2 regions of the Bowmanella yangjiangensis genome follow, and region 2 is predicted to be linked to the other one. Evidence: predicted binding sites of a transcription regulator. Region 2 holds the regulator's gene; the other holds the start of a gene.
The links. Region 2 encodes sigma-54, which starts transcription at its own class of promoters, with help from an activator protein. Its sites were predicted from a motif close to GTTGGCACGNNNNTNGNNT; they were not measured.
Positions count from the first base shown of each region.

Region 1: a site for sigma-54 is predicted at 2,863-2,881, ahead of KJY73_RS21155 (DUF2884 family protein). Genes of this name have one in related genera too.

Region 1 is NZ_JAHDJU010000005.1:134,348-139,191, reverse strand. It holds gene KJY73_RS21165 (TonB-dependent receptor plug domain-containing protein) at 63-2,183, opposite strand; gene KJY73_RS21160 (hypothetical protein) at 2,459-2,650, opposite strand; gene KJY73_RS21155 (DUF2884 family protein) at 2,919-3,695, shown strand; gene KJY73_RS21150 (SDR family oxidoreductase) at 3,746-4,552, shown strand; gene KJY73_RS21145 (sodium-dependent transporter) at 4,601-4,844, opposite strand, start outside.
Region 2 is NZ_JAHDJU010000001.1:120,597-125,440, forward strand. It holds gene rapZ (RNase adapter RapZ) at 1-249, opposite strand, end outside; gene ptsN (PTS IIA-like nitrogen regulatory protein PtsN) at 246-689, opposite strand; gene hpf (ribosome hibernation promoting factor) at 750-1,037, opposite strand; gene KJY73_RS00575 (RNA polymerase factor sigma-54) at 1,065-2,540, opposite strand; gene lptB (LPS export ABC transporter ATP-binding protein) at 2,629-3,354, opposite strand; gene lptA (lipopolysaccharide transport periplasmic protein LptA) at 3,359-3,877, opposite strand; gene lptC (LPS export ABC transporter periplasmic protein LptC) at 3,861-4,424, opposite strand; gene kdsC (3-deoxy-manno-octulosonate-8-phosphatase KdsC) at 4,421-4,844, opposite strand, start outside.

The sequences.
Region 1 (4,844 bases), on a different contig from region 2:
AACAGTACATGATGCATATGGTGTCTATTCACCTAGGATGAAAAATCCAGTCAAACACAAGATTAAAAATCAATATTCAAACCAAGAGAAACGGCAACAGCTTCTGAGCGGTAGCCGCCATAGGAATCTCGATAAGAACGCTTGTTAAGATCTTTATCAAAAACACCAAGCACATTGTGCAGATCTACGGCCAGGGTAAATCTATCTTTTAATTTGTAACGCATACCAAAGTTCAGAAATACCTGTTCCTGATAACCCTTCTCCCAGTCAGGAGACACAAATCTGTCTCTATGCGTGGCCACTCTGAAATCTCGAAAATCCCTTGAGCCATCGAAGCCCCAAATCGCTCTTAAGGTGGAAATGAAACTGACCTGCTCATTGAGAAAATAGGTGTACCAGATTTTAGAGGTATGAGTGCCCCAGTCGGCCAAATCATCGCCGAAACCGTAGGGTTTTGCCGTTACAAAAGTCAGTGTATTTGGTTGCAATAACTTGAAGTCAATCAGCTTAGTATAAGCTTGCGAAATGTTTAGCCGATGCGAACCAGTTTGGATGCTCCACTCTGCTTCCAGCCCCCACTGAGTTTGCGTTCCCAACAGCGTAGTGCGACTATTAGCCTGATCCCATCCCAAAGAGTCCAGATCAATATAATAGGCACTTAAGCCCAAAGAGGCTTCATCTGTTGTTCGTTCATAACGAGCCTCGATACTTTTAAGTACCTCTGGCCTGGAACCGGAACTACCTTGCAGCTCTTCGTCTCGCAACTGAGCAGAAGTTTTCATCCGTTGCGACTTAGTCATCAGAAACTTGAAAACATTGATATCGTCATTGGAATAAACCATGGACACGCGCGGAGAATACATCACATCGGTATAGGTATGCGTGTCTATGCGCCCACCTAAAAAAAGCGTCCAAAACGGATGGGGGCGCCATTGCCATTCGCCGATTACCGAACCGGTTTTGGTGTACCAAGCAGCCTTGTCTTGGCGGCGTAAACCGAATTCCTCGTATGCAAACTCTAGCCCCACTGCCAGATCTGAATTTTCGGATGCCCGCCAGTTTGCAACAAGTCTGGAGAACCACTCATCTTCGCCATAATCAGCAATGTTAGCACTAGGATTTGGTTCAATTTTAACCACATCCGTCTGATCAAAACTGAACATCCAGTCAACACTGAATCCATCCCAAAGCGTATGGGTTTGCTGCAACGTTGCCGTAACTTGCTCATACCCCACCTTCGATAACTGCTCTTCAGGCTCTGATCCACCAACCGGTGGCAACGCCTGCCAGAAGAATACTGTGGCAGAATCCCTGCCACCTCTGGTATATCTCAACCAAGCCTTAGTATCTTTGTAATCTATACCCAGATGAGCCTTAACAAAGGTCTTGCCTTCGAAGGCTTCACCATCCCTAGATATGGTGGGAAAGGCTTCTCCTCTTTGGATTGTCTCACCCGTGGCCTTGCTAATCGCGTCAATACCATGAATAAGCGGCGAATCATCGTCGTCAGCGCCTCTAACATCCGCCAATTCAGCATTGAAATACACACCGATATCATTTTCAAACAGCTTACTAAAGTTGGCATCCACTGCATAAAATGCCATCCCAGCGCCGCCTCGAATACTCACACTATTCTTGTTGCTCGTGAAAGCATCAAAAGTCGTAATATCAATGACGGTGGCAACGGCACCCAAGCCGTACATGGAAGAGCCCGCACCTCGAATCACGTCAATATGCTCGATATCTTTCATCAAGGGAAAGTCCCTCTCAGTTATCGCTCCACGAGCAGTGCGTTCATTCATCACTCTACCATTGACACGGATCATAACTTTGTCTTCACGGTCACTGGTGATTCCGCGCAAACCGATATGCGGCACATCGAAAAAGTGCCGAATTACCTGAAGCCCAGGTACCGTCATTTCAAGTAGCTCAAGCAAAGAACGTGCGCCCAATTCCTGGATTTCGGCTTGATGTATTCGGGTTACTGCAGCGGGGATTTTTGCACGGCTGGTTTCGGTTAAAGAACCGGTTTCCACCACCCTAATCTGCATCAGTTCGGCTAAGCTCATCTTCCATAGACTAGCGGCGACACTTTCTTGGGTTTGAGCAATTGAAACGGCAGGCGCAGCTAAGAAACAAAGGATGCAATACGATACCCTGTGGGCAGCTACTGAGTCAGCCATGCTAACATCCCCGGTAACGGAGGAGTCTATTGTTTAGAAGCTAGAAGAGAAAAAGCCTAATGGCAAGTCCCTCCAGTTGCTGAACAAGATATGGGTTTTATTGAGCTGTGAGCCCACTATATCGTCAGTAAAACCAACAACGTCGCTCTGTCATTGCTATCGTTAAAAAATGCCTTGCCCATAAAAAAGGGGAAAGATTTCTCTTTCCCCTTTTTCATCTCTTTGTTCTGGTAAACAGCAACAGCGCGGCTGTGCGTGCCACCAAAACTAAAATATTAAATAGCGTAACTAAACAAGATGCACAGTACCAAGCCAGTCACACCGAAAAAGCCATACTCAACCTTTTCTTTCATTACATCATCCACTAACACAGGCTTGTGGATCATTGCCATAATGATGCTGCTAAAGCCCAAAACAAAGGCCATCAGTGCCAAGCCAAATAATACGGCTTCGGTCCAGTTGCTCATAATTCACCCCAATATCGTTCAAGCTGAGGTTATTATGCACCAAAAGCCGCCTAGAGATCAGTGGCTTGGATCAAATTTTTTGCAACTTCAAGCGAATTGTTTGTTGCCTAATTTATGGCGTAATTCACTAACACTTAACAAAGTTAACCATACCTCACCCTTCCCCGCATTAAAAATAAAGCCTATCCACCTGTTTTTAAAGAGATTTAATCTTTGGCATAAGGGTTGCTGTAATCATACAAAGCACTGGCTCATTGAGGATACGAATATGAAAGCACTTATCGCCGCCACAACCATACTGTGCAGTTCTGCTGTCATGGCCCAGGATTGCAATATGAACATTAAAGGACATATGACGCTGAACCACAGCAATCTCACCTTAAAGTTAGATGATAATCGCAGCCTTTTGCTGGACGGCCATAGCGCTCGCCTGAATGGCAACGCAATGAACTTAGATGCTGATCAACTGTACCTATTGAATAGTTATCATCAAAAGGTCGAAACCCTGGCACCTAAGGTTGCCAACCTGGCGCTGGATGCTGTTTCTCTGGCCAACGAAGGAATTAATCGCGCTTTCAACGAATTATTGGGTGAAGACAATGATCTGGTTGCTGACTTGTCAGCAGAGATTGAAAACCTAAGGGGTAAATTAACCACTGAATTCTACGCGCAAGACGGCAGTATCCGTTTTGACTCTGCACGATTTGAAGACGGCGAATTTCTAGGCGAAGACTTCGAAAAAGAATTTGAGCAACGCATAGAAAGCCTGGTTCAGCGCTCAATGGGAAGCTTGATGATCGCTTTAGGTAAAGAGATGCTATTCAGTGGTGGTGATATGAAGGCGTTTGAAGCACGTATGGAAAGCTTTGGGGCGCAACTAGAAGCCGACATGGAAGCGAAAGCTGATGATATCGAGGCTAAAGCGGAAGTGCTGTGCGTAGATTTAAGAGCACTTGACCGTCTGGAAAGTGAAATTAACGATGAGATTCCTGCATTGGCTAACTTAGATATGATCAAGGTTTCTGCGTCCAGCCAATCCATGTAAGCTGCGCTTACCTTTCATTCTCCCGAAGCGGCGAAAGCCGCTTTTTTTGTATGTTTAAAACAATTGGCATTTGCGGCTGTGGCTGGCTGGGCTTTCCCCTGGCACAACAACTCATAAACAGTGGGTATACAGTGTTAGGTACATCCCGCAGTGACAGTAAACTTAAACTGTTGTCAGAGCAACGCATCAGCGCCCACAGATTCACACTTGGTGAACCTTTACCTTGGTCTGCTAATCCACCACAAGTATTAGTACTGAATCTCCCGCCGGGACGCAGGCAGTTTGATGAACTGACTTTTGTCAGCGATATGACAGCCCTGATTCAGCAAGCTACAGAACAGCAAAGTAAAATTCTCTTTGTCAGCAGTACATCCGTTTATGGTGAAGTCGCAGGTGAAATAACCGAAACTCAACTGCCACTACCCCAGACTGCATCAGCCCAAGCTCATGTCATATTAGAGCAACAGGTATTAGAAAGTGGCCAAGGCAGTGTGTTACGTCTGGCAGGCTTGATCGGCCCCGAGCGACATCCAGTCAAACAACTCAGCGGCAGAGCGCTGGATAAGGGCGAGCAGAAGGTCAACCTGGTGCATCTGCAGGATGTCATCACAGTGATTGCGGCCATCATTCAACAGGAGCAGTGGCAGCAGCTTTTTCATCTTAGCGCTACTGGGCACCCGAGCAGAGCAGATTTCTATAATTGGGCCGCGGTGAAAGCCGGCCTGCCTCCTCCCCAATTCAGTCAGGAGATTACCCTGGACGAAGGACGATGGATCAATGCGGAAGCTAGTTTGAAAAAATTAGGAGTCAGGCTGCAATATCCAAGCCCTTTCGATATGCCTATAGAGCTCAACTGAAAAAATAAAGGCAGCCTTGGCTGCCTTTATTTTTCAAGGAAGTCTCTGTCAGAACAACAGGTTCTTGCCAAAGAATACCGTTGAGACAGTGTTTACGAAGATAACTGCCAAGATCACAGGAATAAAAGTCCCCAGCGAGAAGTTGACATACTTCTGCAGCAAGGACCCTGCAAAGGTACCGTTACCTTGGCTGATTTCCGCATCAAAGTTCTGCTTACGCCATTTGTAGATAACAAATAAACACAGCAACAGGCCGTTAAGTGGCAAGATAGTTTCATAGAAAATATCGTAC
Region 2 (4,844 bases):
GAGAATGGTTAACTCCCAGGTCGACGGCAGATAGTCGAGAATTTCGACCAGTTCTTCCGGGTCCTTGGGCAGATTGCGCACATCAATACTAACGGCCACCTGATCATATTCGTCCACCACAGTATGGGTGAGGGTAGGGAGCAGGTTAACGGGAATATTGTCTACACAGTAATAACCAAGATCTTCCAGCGCTCTGAGTACAATAGATTTCCCTGAGCCGGAACGACCACTGATGATGATGAGTTTCACACTATAGCCTCAAATAGTTCCTGATTTGATTGGGCGTGACGCAGTTTTTTTACCGTTTCCTTGTCATTCAATTTGGCGGCAATGGTGGCCAGGGTTTGTAAATGCCCTTGTGCCTGGTCCTCGGGGACCAATATAGCGAAAAATATGTCGACCGGTTGGTTGTCTATCGCTTCAAATGCGACCCCTGGCTGACTGGTAACCAATATTGCGGTTACATTACTCAGGCCGGCTAAGCGTCCGTGAGGAATGGCAATACCACAACCAATGCCTGTACTACCCATCTTTTCCCGGTTAAGTAAGCTAGTCAGAATGGCATCCTGGCCTATATCCGGAAGGTGTTGGGCGGCAATATCACTAATGGATTCCAGAATGCGTTTTTTGCTGGAGCCTTGTACTGCACATACAGTGCGGTCTGGGGTGAGGATGTCTTTGATTTCCATTTTGCGTTTTTTGTCTGTGTGGCCATAAACAGGCTAAGCCTGTTTATGGCATCAGTGGGCCTAATGGCGTTTCATCTTTTCCTTATGCTTGAGCACCTGGCGATCAAGCTTATCGATAAGACTATCAATGGCAGCATACATATCAGTATGTTCGGAAATAGCAAAGACTTCGGTACCGTTCAAATGTAATGTAGCCTCCGCTTTCTGGTTCAGCTTTTCGACATTCAGAATGACATGAACATTATTAATGTGATCGAAGTGTCTCTCCAACTTAGTAAATTTACTATCAACGTAGTCGCGAAGAGAATCGGTGATTTCAACGTGATGACCAGTAAGGTTGATTTGCATAGTGCCTCTTCCTTTTGTTGGCGAGTCTTACAGCAGACTCTTGCGTTGGTTAGATGGGGGAATCGATAGTGATTCCCGGTACTTGGCGATTGTTCGCCGGGCAACCATAATGCCTTGGTCGGCTAACAACTGCGCAATTTTGCTATCACTAAGTGGCTTGGCAGGTTTTTCTGCCGCCACCAGTTTCTTAATCAGAGCTCGAATAGCGGTAGATGAACATTCCCCGCCGCTTTCGGTTGCTACGTGGCTGGAGAAGAAATACTTCAGCTCATAAATGCCGCGTGGCGTATGCATATATTTCTGTGTGGTTACCCTGGAAATGGTGGACTCATGCATATCTACCATTTCTGCCACATCGTTCAATACCATAGGCTTCATGGCTTCTGGGCCGTATTCAAAGAAGCCCTGTTGCTGCTGAACAATACAGTTAGCGACCTTCAGTAAGGTGTCATTGCGGCTTTCCAGACTTTTGATAAACCATTTCGCTTCTTGCATGTGCGAGCGAATAAACTGGCTGTCGCTGGAATTGCGCGCATTGCGGCTCATGGCGGCATACTGCTGGTTAATACTCAGCTTAGGTAAGCTGTCAGGGTTCAGCTCTACTATCCAGCGCCCATTTTTCTTGGCAACAGATACGTCCGGTATAACGTATTCCGGTTCGCTGGTGACAATGGCGCTACCAGGGCGTGGATTGAGCGTTTGCAGTAACCGCAGTGCTTCGCGTAATTCTTCTTCTTTAAGACGCGCTTTGCGCATCAGAGTTCGGTAATCTTTGGCAGCCAGCAGATCGCTATATTCATTAATCAATGCTTTGGCTTCTTCCAGCCAAGGCGTGTCCGGTGCAAATTGACGCAACTGCACCAGCAGACATTCCTGCACTGAACGGGAGCCTACCCCAACCGGATCAAACATTTGAATGCGCTTCAGTACACACTCAATTTCATCCAGTTCTACCTCTTCGTTTTCAATATCCAGGCTTTGCAGGATATCTTCGGTACTGACTGTCAGGTATCCAGACTCATCAATACTATCGATAATGGCAATGGCAATGGCAGCATCGGTTTCACTGAAAGGGGTCAGACGCATCTGCCAAAGCAGGTGATCCTGAATATTGTCAGAGGTTTCCCCCTGGTAAATGGCATCATCATCACTGGCTGTAGAAGACGAAGCGGGGGCCGAAGAGGCGCTGTAGTATTCATCCCAAGTGGTATCTACGGGTAACTCATCGGGCAGTTCCTGCTTTTCCAATGCGTCGCCGGCTTCCAGGCTCTCGCTGTGCTCGCCATTAGAAAGAGATTCATTGTCGGGACTATTTAAATCCTGCACGTCTCCGGCAGAGAAGTCCTGTCCGTCATCCGCTTCCAACAATGGGTTGGAGTCCAGGGCTTCCTGGATTTCCTGCTGTAGATCCAGCGTGGACAACTGAAGCAGGCGGATGGCCTGTTGCAGTTGCGGCGTCATAGTGAGCTGCTGGCTGAATTTTAGTTGTAATGCGGGCTTCATCTACTTCTTATTATGTTCCAATGGCCTTTCAAGATATTGATATGGGCGTTTTAGCAAAGGTCAAGGTACCCTGCGGCATACGCCTTAACTATAGCCTGAATTGTTCTCCGAGGTATACATCTCTCACCTGCTTGTCATTCAACACCTGTTCGGCGCTGCCTTCGGCGATTAATTCACCATGGCTGACAATATAGGCTTTCTCACACACATCCAGGGTTTCACGAACATTGTGGTCGGTGATCAGAACGCCGATTCCTCTGTCTTTGAGATGATGGATAATCTTTTTAATATCGCTGACAGAGATAGGGTCGACACCGGCAAAAGGTTCATCTAACAAAATAAAGCGAGGATTGGCAGACAAGGCTCTGGCAATTTCAACCCTGCGCCTTTCACCGCCGGATAAGCTCATGCCGGTGCTATGCCGGATATGGTTAATATTGAACTCATCCAACAGAGCGTCGGCTTCTTGCTCGCGTTGTTCCTGATTCAGCTCTTTACGTGTTTCCAAAATAGCCATCAGGTTTTGATATACCGTCAACTTGCGAAAAATGGATGATTCCTGTGGCAAATAACCTATGCCACGACGAGCTCGAACGTGCATAGGTTCGTGGCTGAGTTCTTCGTCGTCGATAAAAATTTGGCCTTTATCCATGGGCACCAAGCCAACAATCATATAGAAAGAGGTTGTCTTACCCGCACCATTGGGTCCCAGCAGACCAACTATCTGTCCGGCGCTGACTTGCAAACTGACATCACGCACCACCTGGCGGTTTTTGTAGCTTTTGGCCAGATGTGAGGCCTTCAAGGTGGGCATGCTGTTACTTCTCCTGCACGGGTTTTTTCTTCGGTTCAGGCTGGAATATTGTCTCTACGCGACCATCTCCGTCATCTGAACCTTGGGCAACCAACTGCTCTTTCTCCATGTTGAATTCGATTTTATCACCGCTGACACTGCTACTGTTTTGATGTAGCTCAGCATTTCCGCTAAGCGTCAGTGTGCGTTTTTCTACATGGTATTCGATATGGTTTGCCAACGCTCGAATGCGACTACCATCTGCCATGGTTTGCTGATATTCGGCAGGATTACCGCGGGCGATAAAAATTTCCCGGCCTTTACCCTGCTCGGCATTTACTTCCACTTCACCCGCTTCAATGCTGAGTGAACCCTGAGTGATTTTTACATCTTCCCGAAAGATGGAGATTTTGTTGATGCCATCTCCGGACTGGAATTTAGAGGCCACTCGGATGGGTTCATTGAAGTCCTGATTGATGGCATTGGCAGCGGCGCTGATTAGCAAGGCGGTCAGCAGCAGGTTCAGTTTAGTTGTCTTTGCCATAGATGGTCTCTACGTGATCCAGTAATTCAAATTGTTTGTTATTCATATCAGCACTAAAACCATTGCCGCGAATGGTGTAATTGACGCCTGAAATAGTCACGGGCTGGTCTGAATGCATGATCTTGTTGTTGAGATCGATTTCAATAAAGCTGGTATTGATGGTTTGTAAAATGCCGTCTTCACTGAGACTGCGGATCTCAACATTGGTTTCCAATTGGATGCGGTTGTCTTCATATAAGGTGCCTTCCTGGGCGGTAATTTCCCAAGGGGGCTCATCAGCCTTAACAAACACGCTGTATTGAGGCTGTTGAAACAAGGTAAAACCCAGGGCTTCATAATGTTCCATGACGGTAGCATGGATGCTGTGGGTGAGAACCCCTTCCTCGTTATACAGGTTGGTTTGCATATTGCGCGCCTGATAATTCGGCTGCCATACATCTTCCCTGGGTTGGTTTGTCTGGGGTTGTTCGCTGTCCTGCCACCAGTTGTAGTTGGTGGCCACAATCAGCAAGAACAGCAGAAGTATACTTAAGGTTAAGCGGTTCATATGCTGCTGCCGTGACTGATGGTCAGTTTATCCTGGGCCTGCAGGAGCAGGTCACAAACCTCGCGCACTGCCCCAAAGCCACCTGAACACTGCGTAATGTAGTCAGCTTGTTGCTTTACAAAAGGATGGCCATCGGGCACAGATATGCTCAAAGCGCATAGCTCAAACATGCTCAAATCCGGCATGTCATCTCCCATGGCGGCGACCTGCTCAGAGGTTAATTCAAGTTCCGTCATCAGATTTTGCAAGGCGAAGCCTTTGTTTTCCTCTCCCTGAATGATATGTCTGATGCCTAAGGCGCGCATTCTATCTTCGACAATGCGGGATTTTCGGCCGGTAATCACGGCCACTTCCACGCCTATATTCATTAGCGCTTTTACACCGTAACCGTCTCTGGTATGAAACGCTTTTAACTCTTCG